Regions from separate parts of the Arthrobacter sp. MP_M4 genome, predicted to be linked through region 3. Evidence: riboswitches for the same ligand, from Rfam matches in the RefSeq annotation. Region 3 holds a riboswitch; each other region holds the start of a gene.
What was found. A riboswitch is a leader RNA that binds a small molecule or an ion and turns the genes downstream of it on or off. The one in region 3 is predicted to bind S-adenosylmethionine.
Positions count from the first base shown of each region.

Region 1: linked by a shared signal. The riboswitch ahead of RCH15_RS08995 (aminotransferase class V-fold PLP-dependent enzyme) and the one ahead of RCH15_RS14920 (cobalamin-independent methionine synthase II family protein) in region 3 are both predicted to bind S-adenosylmethionine.
Region 2: linked by a shared signal. The riboswitch ahead of metX (homoserine O-acetyltransferase MetX) and the one ahead of RCH15_RS14920 (cobalamin-independent methionine synthase II family protein) in region 3 are both predicted to bind S-adenosylmethionine.

Region 1 is NZ_JAXCHX010000009.1:17,981-21,234, forward strand. Features, by position in the region: gene rsgA (ribosome small subunit-dependent GTPase A) at 1-458, shown strand, start outside; gene hisN (histidinol-phosphatase) at 514-1,326, shown strand; SAM riboswitch class IV at 1,425-1,538, shown strand; gene RCH15_RS08995 (aminotransferase class V-fold PLP-dependent enzyme) at 1,573-3,039, shown strand; gene RCH15_RS09000 (class I SAM-dependent methyltransferase) at 3,127-3,254, shown strand, end outside.
Region 2 is NZ_JAXCHX010000002.1:263,219-266,472, reverse strand. Features, by position in the region: gene RCH15_RS03625 (MFS transporter) at 1-446, opposite strand, end outside; gene metX (homoserine O-acetyltransferase MetX) at 627-1,778, opposite strand; SAM riboswitch class IV at 1,790-1,905, opposite strand; gene RCH15_RS03615 (bifunctional o-acetylhomoserine/o-acetylserine sulfhydrylase) at 1,990-3,254, opposite strand, start outside.
Region 3 is NZ_JAXCHX010000023.1:7,000-10,253, reverse strand. Features, by position in the region: gene RCH15_RS14930 (CoA-binding protein) at 1-257, shown strand, start outside; gene RCH15_RS14925 (adenylosuccinate synthase) at 431-1,720, opposite strand; SAM riboswitch class I at 2,003-2,107, shown strand; gene RCH15_RS14920 (cobalamin-independent methionine synthase II family protein) at 2,120-3,254, shown strand, end outside.

The DNA.
Region 1 (3,254 bases), on a different contig from region 3:
ACCTCGACGGGAAAGTCACCGTCATGCTGGGCCATTCCGGCGTCGGCAAGTCCACCATGGTCAACGCTTTGACCGGCGCCGAGCGCGCCACCGGCGGGGTGAACGCCGTGACCGGGCGCGGCCGCCACACCTCATCCTCCGCGCTCGCCCTCAAAGTCAACGCGGCGCCTGCGGGCAGTTGGATCATCGACACCCCCGGTATCCGTTCCTTCGGCCTGGCCCACGTCGACCCGGACCGGATTCTGCGGTCCTTCCCGGATCTTGAGCCCGGCACTGACGACTGCGAGCGGGGCTGCAAACATGACTCCAATGCCGTCAACTGCGGCGTGGACGCCTGGGTGGCCGCCGGCCATGCGGGCGACTCCGGACCGGCCCGGCTCGCCTCACTCCGCCGCCTGCTTGGGACAGACCCCCGGATGGAAGCCCAGGACGTCAAGGAACTCGGCACCGTCTCCTAGCAGGATGCGGCGCAGCCTACCGCTCCCCCGCCCGGTTTGCCGGTAGTTTGGATCCATGAGCCAACCCGCTTCGAGTTACAACGATGACCTCCGCCTCGCCCATGTACTGGCAGATTCCGTGGATTCCCAGACCATGAGCCGCTTCAAGGCGCTGGATCTTCGGATCGAGACGAAGCCGGACCTGACGCCGGTGACCGACGCTGACAAGTCCGCCGAGGAAGCCATCCGCGGCCAGCTGTCCCGCTCCCGGCCGCGCGACGCCGTCCTCGGAGAGGAATTCGGCAGCTCCGGCCACGGCTCGCGCCGCTGGATCATCGACCCGATCGACGGGACCAAGAACTTCGTCCGCGGCGTCCCCGTCTGGGCCACCCTGATCGCCCTCGTTGACGAGGGCGAGCCGGTCGTCGGCGTCGTAAGCGCCCCGGCCCTGGGCAAACGCTGGTGGGCCGCCAAGGATGGTGGAGCGTACATGGGACGGTCGCTGGCGGCGGCCACCCGGCTGAAGGTCTCCAATGTCTCCAAGCTCACGGACGCCTCGCTCTCCTACTCGTCCCTGGGCGGCTGGAAGCAGCGCGGCAACTTCGATGAATTCCTCGGCCTCACCGAGGAGGTCTGGCGCACCCGCGCGTACGGTGACTTCTGGTCCTATTGCATGGTGGCCGAAGGCGCCGTCGACATCGCCTGCGAGCCGGAACTTAACCTCTACGACATGGCCGCACTGGTCCCGATTGTCACGGAAGCCGGCGGCCGCTTCACGTCCCTCGAGGGCGAGGACGGTCCCTTCGGCGGCAACGCCCTTGCGACCAACTCCATCCTGCACTCCGAGGTCCTCAAGCGCCTCAACCCGGGGCTCGACGACCTGCTCTAGGATCCGGCGGCCGGCCATCACGGCCGCTCCGTAACAAAGCACTTCACAATCCTGCCCTGCCTTTTCTGCGGCAGCAGGCATGGCCTACGCTCGAAAAAGGTCACGAGTGCCAGCGCGAAACCCCGGTTTGCTGGCCGGCAACCCTCCATTCGCGGCGGGGTGCCCCGGGTGACGACCTGGCCGGTCCTGAATGGACCCGGCAAGCGCGGATTCCCGGCACGGGGGTCCATTTTCGAGCGAGGTCCCATGCCAACTGCCACCATTCCCGTACCCCGTCCCGCGGCTCCTGGACGTCCGGCCAGGACCGGACCGGCCGCTACCCGGGCGCGACTTGCCGTCGCCCGCCGGCCGCTGGCCGCGGTGACCGGCGCGGAGATCCAGGCGCCGCTGATCCAAGGGGGGCATGTGCGTTACGCCAACCTGGATTACGGCGCTTCGGCTCCGGCCCTCTCCGTCGTCTCGGCCTACCTCAACGAGATCCTGCCGTTCTACGCAAGCGTTCACCGCGGTGCCGGTTACGCCTCCCAGATCAGCACCTCCGTCTACGAAAACGCCCGCAACGTAGTCCGGGATTTCGTCGGCGGCCGGCCGGATGATGCGGTGATTTTTACCCGCAACACCACTGATTCCCTGAACCTGCTGGCGGGGTGCCTGCCCGTCGTCGACGGCGTTTCCGCCGGTGAGGTGCTCTACCTCGACATCGAGCACCATGCCAACCTCCTGCCGTGGCAGCGTGTGCCGCACCGCAGCGTCATCGCTGCACCGACTCTCGCCGGCACCCTGGAACTGCTCGGCGGGGAACTCGCCTACGGCGGAGTGAATCTGCTCGCCGTCACTGGCGCCTCCAACGTCACCGGTGAGATCCTGCCGGTCCGGGCCCTCGCCGCCCTGGCGCACGAGTATGGCGCCCGGATCGTCGTCGATGCCGCGCAGCTGGCGCCGCACCGGCGGATCGATATGGCCGCTGACGGCATCGACTACCTTGCCTTTTCCGGCCATAAGCTTTACGCCCCGTTCGGAGCAGGTGTGCTGATCGGCCGCACCGACTGGCTCGACGCCGGAACGCCCCATCTGGCCGGCGGCGGAGCCGTGCAGGATGCCCGGATCGATACAGTCAGCTGGACCACCGGCCCCGCACGGCATGAAGGCGGCTCCCCCAACGTCCTCGGCGCTGCCGCCCTGGCCCGGGCCACCCAGGTCATCGCCGGCCTGGACGCGGAGCAGTGGCGGGGCCACGAAGACGCCATCCGCGCGTTCCTCGTCGAAGGCCTGGCCGGAATCGATGGTGTCACGGTCCACCAGATCTTCTCGGACAGCGCTTCATTCGACGCTGCCGCGGGCTCCGTGTCCGGCACCGGCACGATCGGCGTCGTCAACTTCTCTCTGGAAGGCTACGACGCGGGTCTGGTGGCGGCGTACCTGTCGGCCGAACACGGCATCGGGCTGCGCGACGGCCGGTTCTGCGCGCATCCGCTGCTCCGCCGGCTTGGCCTGCCCTCGGGCTCGCTGCGGGCAAGCTTCGGCCTTGGCTCCCGGCTGGAGGACGCCCAGCGGCTGATTTCCGGCATTGAGGAACTCCGCCGGAACGGTCTCGGGTGGGACTATGTCGTGGACACGGGACGCTGGGTGCCGTCCAATGACACCCGCAGTTACCCGCACTGGGCCCCCAACACCCCCGGCACCGCCGGCGCGGCCCCCTGCACCCTGGACTGACAGAGCGGACGGAGCAGGAAACACGGGCGCTGCCACGTGCGGTAAATTCGACAGGTACCCATCCGGATCTGCCGAAGGAGATCGCACGTGGCAAGCGGCGGACCCAAAGCTCACGGCGGCCCCCAGCTCGATCAGGAACGGCGCCGGGAGCTGGGGCAAAGCTTCCAGGACGGCGGGGAACACTATGACCGTGTCCGTCCCGGGTACACGGCCGA
Region 2 (3,254 bases), on a different contig from region 3:
ACGGCGCCGCCCCATTCACCGCCAACGGCGAAGCCCTGGGCGAAGCGCAGGAAGACCAGGAGGGCCGGGGCCCAGTAGCCGATCTGCTGGAAGGTCGGGAGGCAACCCATCAGGAAGGTGGAGACGCCGACCAGGACGATGCTGAGCTGGAGCAGTTGCTTGCGGCCGAACTTGTCGCCGAAGTGGCCAAAAACGATGCCGCCGATCGGGCGGGCGACAAAACCGACGGCGTAGGTGAGGAAGGCAGCAATGATGCCGTCCAGTTCCGTGCCGGAGTTGGGGAAGAAGGCCTTGCCGAACACGAGGGTGGCGGCCGAGGCGTAGAGGAAGAACTCATACCATTCGACAACCGTGCCGGCCATGGAGGCCGTTACTACCTTCTTCAGTCCGGACGACTTGACGTCTTCCTCTTCCGGGCGCCTGGCGGCGGCTTTTTGCGTACTCATGTCGACTCCTTCGGTGTCGCCTTCGACACCCTGTGGGACCATTGGGAGGAGGGCGCTTGTGACATTGAACACGCTGCGCCATTCCCACGAGTATGAGCCTTTCAGTCCTGAGCCTCAACGGCCATTAGTGCAGAGCGCATCTGCAAAAACGCACATTGGTCGTACTTTTCTGCTCCCGGACTACCCGAAGAAGTACTGCTTAAGCTGGGCATCAAGCTGGCCGATCTCGGTCAGGAAGCCATCATGGCCGATCGGGGCCTCGATGGTGTGCACCGGAACTTTGCCTGGCAGGGCCTCGGCTAGCGCCCGGGTCTGGGTCGGGAAGTACAGGCGGTCCGAGTCGACTGCTGCCAGCAAAAATTCGGCGGTGGCCGGGGCCAGGGCCTCCGCGAGGGTACCGCGGCCCCGGCTGATGTCATGGCTCATCAGCGCCTCGGTGATGGCGATGTAGCTGTTGGCGTCGAAGCGTCGGACCAGCTTGTTGCCTTGATGGTCAAGGTAGCTTTCCACCTGGTAGCGCCCGCGTCCGGCGAGGGATCCGGCTTCCAGCGGAGCCTCCGAGTCCTGGGCGTTCCGGCCGAAACGGCCGTCCAGTTCGGCGGCCGAGCGGTAGGTGATGTGCGCGATCCGCCGGGCCAGGGCCAGGCCCGCTACCGGCTCCGGCCCGCCGTAGTAGTCCCCGCCCTTGAAGTTGGGGTCCTGCCGGATGGCGAGCGTTTGCGCCTGGGCGAACGCGATTTGTTCTGCGGTGCTGCTGGGGCCGACGGAGAACACGCCGCAGCGCTGGACCCGGTCCGGGTGGCTGACGGCCCACTCCAGGGCACGGGCGCCGCCCAGGGAGCCGCCCAGCACGGCGAACCAGCTCCGGATGCCCAGGGCGTCCGCGAGCCGGGCCTCAGCTTCTGTGGTGTCCCGCAACGTCACGAGCGGGAAACGTGAGCCCCACGGGTTTCCGTCGGGCGCCGTCGATGAGGGCCCGGTGGAGCCGTAGCAGCCGCCGAGGATGTTGATGGAGACCACGAAGTATCTGTCTGTGTCCACCGGGGCGCCCGGTCCCGCCAGTTGCTCCCACCAGCCGGGTTCGTCGCTGTCGCCCCGGGTGACGTGGGTGTCCCCCGTGAGGGCATGTTCGATCAGGACCGCGTTCGAGGCCTCCGCATTGAGGGTGCCCCAGGTTTCGAAACCGAGGACGACCTCGGGCAGCGAGGAGCCGCATTCGAGCGCGAGGGATCCGATGGGTAAGTACTGGACGGTCCCGTCGGGAACGGAACCGTCCGGGGCGGAGGAGGGCTTGCTTGCGGGGGCACCGGTGCGGGTGACGGCAATCGTCATGTGAGGACCTAACTTCGCGCTTGCCCGCCGTCAGCTGACCGGCGGGCCAGGTCTTCACCCGGGGCACCCCGCCGCAAAAGGAGGGTTGCCGGCCAGCAAGCCGGGGCTGTCACTGGCACTCATGACCTCCCCTGAGTCTACGAAACCCATTGCCGGAATGGCGAAGATTGTGACTTCCATGTGACAGCCGGGCCACTCAGTGCCGAATGGATCAGGCGGTCTTCGCTGCCCGGAAGCCGGCATCGAGGTCCGCGATGATGTCATCGATGTGCTCAAGCCCCACCGAGAGCCGGACCAGGCCGGGGTGGACGCCGGCGACGGCCTGCTGCTCCGGGGAGAGCTGGCTGTGCGTGGTCGACGCCGGGTGGATGACCAGGGAGCGCACGTCGCCGATGTTTGCCACGTGGGAGTGCAGTTCCAGGGCGTCGACAAAGCGTTTTCCGGCGTCCGCTCCCCCGGCGAGGTTGAAGGAAACGACGGCGCCTGTCCCCTTGGGCCCGTACTTGCGGCCGCGCTCGTACCAGGGGCTGGACGGCAACCCGGCATAGGCGACGGATTCGACGTCGTCGCGCGCTTCCAGCCATCCGGCCACTTTGACGGCGTTGGCGACGTGCCGTTCCATCCGCAGGCTGAGGGTCTCGATGCCCTGGGCGATGAGGAAGGCATTGAACGGCGAAACGGCGGAGCCGAGGTCCCGCAGCAGCTGGACACGGGCTTTGAGGATAAAGGAGAGGTTGGCGCCGAGGGCACCGTCGGCACCGAGATCGCGGGCATAGACCAGGCCGTTGTAGGTGGGGTCCGGGGTGTTGAAGCCGGGGAACCGCTCCGGGTCCTTGCTGAAGTCGAAGTTGCCGGAGTCCACGATGACGCCGGCAATCGCCGTTCCGTGACCGCCAAGGTACTTGGTGGCGGAATGCACCACGATGTCCGCGCCCCACTCAATGGGCCTGATGAGGAACGGCGTGGACAGGGTGTTGTCCACAATCAGCGGCACTCCGGCTTCATGGGCCACCTGGGAGATGCCCTCAATGTCCAGCACGTCCTGGCGCGGGTTGGAGACCGCTTCGCCGAAGAACAGCTTGGTGTTGGGCTGCACCGCATTCCGCCATTGCGCCAGGTTGTCCGGGTCCGCCACGAACGTTGTGGAGATACCGAACTTCTTCAGGGTGTGTGCCAGCAGGTTATAGGTGCCGCCATAGAGACTGGGGCTGGCCACCACATGGTCCCCGGCCTCGGCGACGTTCAGGATCGCGAGCGTTTCCGCGGCCTGTCCGGAGCTGAGCAGCAGGGCTGCGAGTCCGCCTTCCAGGCTTGCCACGCGCTGCTCCACGGCGTCCTGGGTGGGGTTGCCGATCCTGGTGTAGATCGGCGCCAGTTCGGCCAGCGCGAACCGGTTGGCGGCGCTCTCGGCGCTGGGGAAGACAAACGACGTCGTCTGGTAGATGGGCAGCGACCGGGCGCCGGTGGCGCTGTCCG
Region 3 (3,254 bases):
CGGACATCGTGGACGTGTTCCGCAAGCACGATGACCTCCCGGGGGTCCTGGACGAGGCCGTCGCGGCAGGCGCCAAAACGCTCTGGCTGCAGCTGGGCTCGTGGCACGAGGACGTGGCGAAGGAAGCCGAGGCGGCCGGGCTCGACGTCGTGATGGACCGTTGCGTGAAAATCGAGCATGCCCGGTTCCACGGCGGACTGCACCTGGCCGGCTTCGACACCGGCGTCATTTCGTCCAAACGGCAGGTCCTGGCCTAACCGCGCCCGCGCCGGGCCACCGAACTCGCGGCACGCGTGCGGGCTCGCCATAACGAAACGGCGCGCCGCACCTTGCCCCACGTTCCCGCCGAACTCGCGGCACCCGGCCAAACGACGGCGGCGGGCCACCTTTTCAGGTGACCCGCCGCCGTCGTGCGTTAGCTTCGGATGCGTCAGTCGTTGATCAAATCGTTGATCACGATGGTCTGGTCGCGGTCAGGACCGACGCCGATTGCCGAGAAGCGCGTGCCGGAGAGCTTTTCCAGGGCCAGCACGTAGTTTTTGGCGTTCTCCGGGAGGTCCTCCAGGGTGCGGGCGCCGGTGATGTCCTCGGTCCAGCCCTCGAAGTACTCGAAAATCGGCTTGGCGTGGTGGAAATCGGTCTGGGTCATCGGCATTTCCTCGTGCCGGACGCCGTCGACGTCGTAGGCCACGCAGACCGGGATCTGTTCGATGCCGGTGAGGACGTCGAGCTTGGTGACGAAGTAGTCCGTGAAGCCGTTGACGCGCGAGGCGTGGCGCGCCAGCACGGCGTCGTACCAGCCGCAGCGGCGCGGCCGGCCGGTGTTGACACCAAATTCACCGCCGGTCTTCTGCAGGTACATGCCCATCTCATCGAACAATTCGGTGGGGAACGGGCCGGCGCCCACGCGGGTGGTGTACGCCTTGATGATGCCGATGGAACGCGAGATCCGGGTGGGGCCGATGCCCGAGCCCACGGAGGCGCCGCCGGCCGTCGGGTTCGAGGAGGTCACAAACGGGTAGGTGCCGTGGTCGACGTCCAGGAACGTGGCCTGGCCGCCTTCCATGAGGACCACCTTGCCCTCGTCCAGGGCGGTGTTCAGCACATAGGTGCTGTCAATGACCAGCGGGCGCAGACGCTCGGCGAAGGACAGGAAGTACTCCACGATCTCGTCCACCTCGATGTCGCGGCGGTTGTAGACCTTGACCAGGAGTTCATTCTTCTGGCGCAGCGAGCCTTCGACCTTCTGGCGCAGGATGGAGGCGTCAAAGACGTCCTGGACGCGGATGCCGAGGCGGGCCACCTTGTCCATGTAGGCCGGTCCGATGCCCCGGCCGGTGGTGCCGATGGCGCGGCTGCCCAGGAAACGCTCGGTGACCTTGTCCAGCACCTGGTGGTACGGCGCCACGAGGTGGGCGTTTGCGGAGACGCGCAGCTTGGAGGTGTCGGCGCCGCGGGCTTCGAGGCCGTCGATTTCCTGGAACAGCGCTTCTAGGTTCACCACGCAGCCGTTGCCGATAACCGGGACCGCGTTGGGGCTCAGGATGCCGGCCGGAAGGAGCTTGAGCTCGTACTTCTCACCGCCTACGACGACGGTGTGGCCGGCATTGTTGCCGCCGTTGGGCTTGACGACGTAGTCGACTCGGCCACCAAGCAGGTCAGTGGCCTTGCCTTTGCCTTCGTCGCCCCATTGGGCTCCGACGATCACGATTGCTGGCATGGGATCCTCCCCCATTCGTTCGGGCCAAACCGCAGGTGTCCCGCAGCTTAGCGCCGTTCATGAGAATGCCCCGAATCTACCGCTGTGCTCTTTCGATCAACGCCAGTTTCCGGGGCTCTTACCACCCAAGTTTAGCCGATGGCGGTGACAGCAGCTCATTTGCCCGGCCACTGGACTTCCGCCGGGCCGCCGGCCTCCTCGGCTCCACCTGCGCAGTGTCCAGCTTGCGGAACTTCGTGGGACAGGCTTGCGCGGGTCGGCCGGTTCGAATTAGGTAGGAGGTGACCATCCCGAGCGGCCGAGGGACCTGGACCATTGACGCCGCAGCAACCCTGCCCGCGCACACCACTGTGACGGCAAAGGTGCTACCGCCAGGACCGATGGAAAGGACGCGCTCCCATGCCGCAGAACACCGACCATATCCGCGCCACCCATGCAGGCTCGTTGCCCCGCACGCCCGAGCTCATCGCCGCGAACGAGGCCAAAGAGTCAGACGGCATCACTCCCGAGTTCCTGGACCTGCTGGAAACCTCCGTGGTGGACATCGTGCAGCGCCAGAAGGATCTCGGCATCGACATCCCCAACGACGGCGAATACGGGCACACCATGTCCAGCGCGGTTGATTACGGTGCGTGGTGGAATTACTCCTTCAGCCGGCTGGGCGGCCTGGAACCGACGGACGTGGACCGCTGGGCGGACGCCGCCGTGCACCGCTCCAGCCCCGGCCACATCGTGCTGACCTCCTTCCCGGACCGCCGCGACCGGCAAAAATTCAACGACGCCTACAACGATCCGTCCTCCGGGATCCTGGCGCACCGCAGGTCCGTCACGCAGCCGAAGATCGCCGGCCCGCTGAGCTACACCGGCCAGGCCCTGGTGGGGTCGGACATCGCCAACCTCAAGACCGGCCTGGCCGCAGCCGGGCTGTCCGAGGGCTTCGTCGCGTCCCTGTCCCCCGGCTCCTGCGCACGCGTCGCCAATGAGTATTACACCTCCGATGAGGAGCTCCTCTATGCCTGCGCCGATGCCATGCGCGAGGAGTACAAGGCCATCATCGATGCGGGGCTCACTGTCCAGCTCGATGACCCGTCGCTGGCCGAAAGCTGGGACCAGATCAACCCGGAGCCGAGCCTGGCGGACTATCTGAAGTTCATCCAGCTCAGGGTTGAGGCCACCAACTGGGCACTGCGCGATCTTCCCCAGGACCAGATCCGTCTGCACGTGTGCTGGGGCTCCTGGCACGGACCGCACACCACCGACATTGACCTCGCGGACATCATCGGTTCCGTCATGCAGGTCAACGCGGGGGCTTACTCCTTCGAGGCCGCCAACGTCCGACACGAACATGAATGGCGGGTCTGGGAGGACACCAAACTGCCCGACGGAAAAGTCATTATTCCTGGCGTCGTTTCCCACGCCACCAACGTCGTCGAGCACCCGGACCTGGTGGCTGACCGGATCGTGCGTTTCGCCGAATTGGTGGGCCGGGAAAATGTGATTGCCTCCACAGACTGCGGTCTCGGCGGCCGCGTGC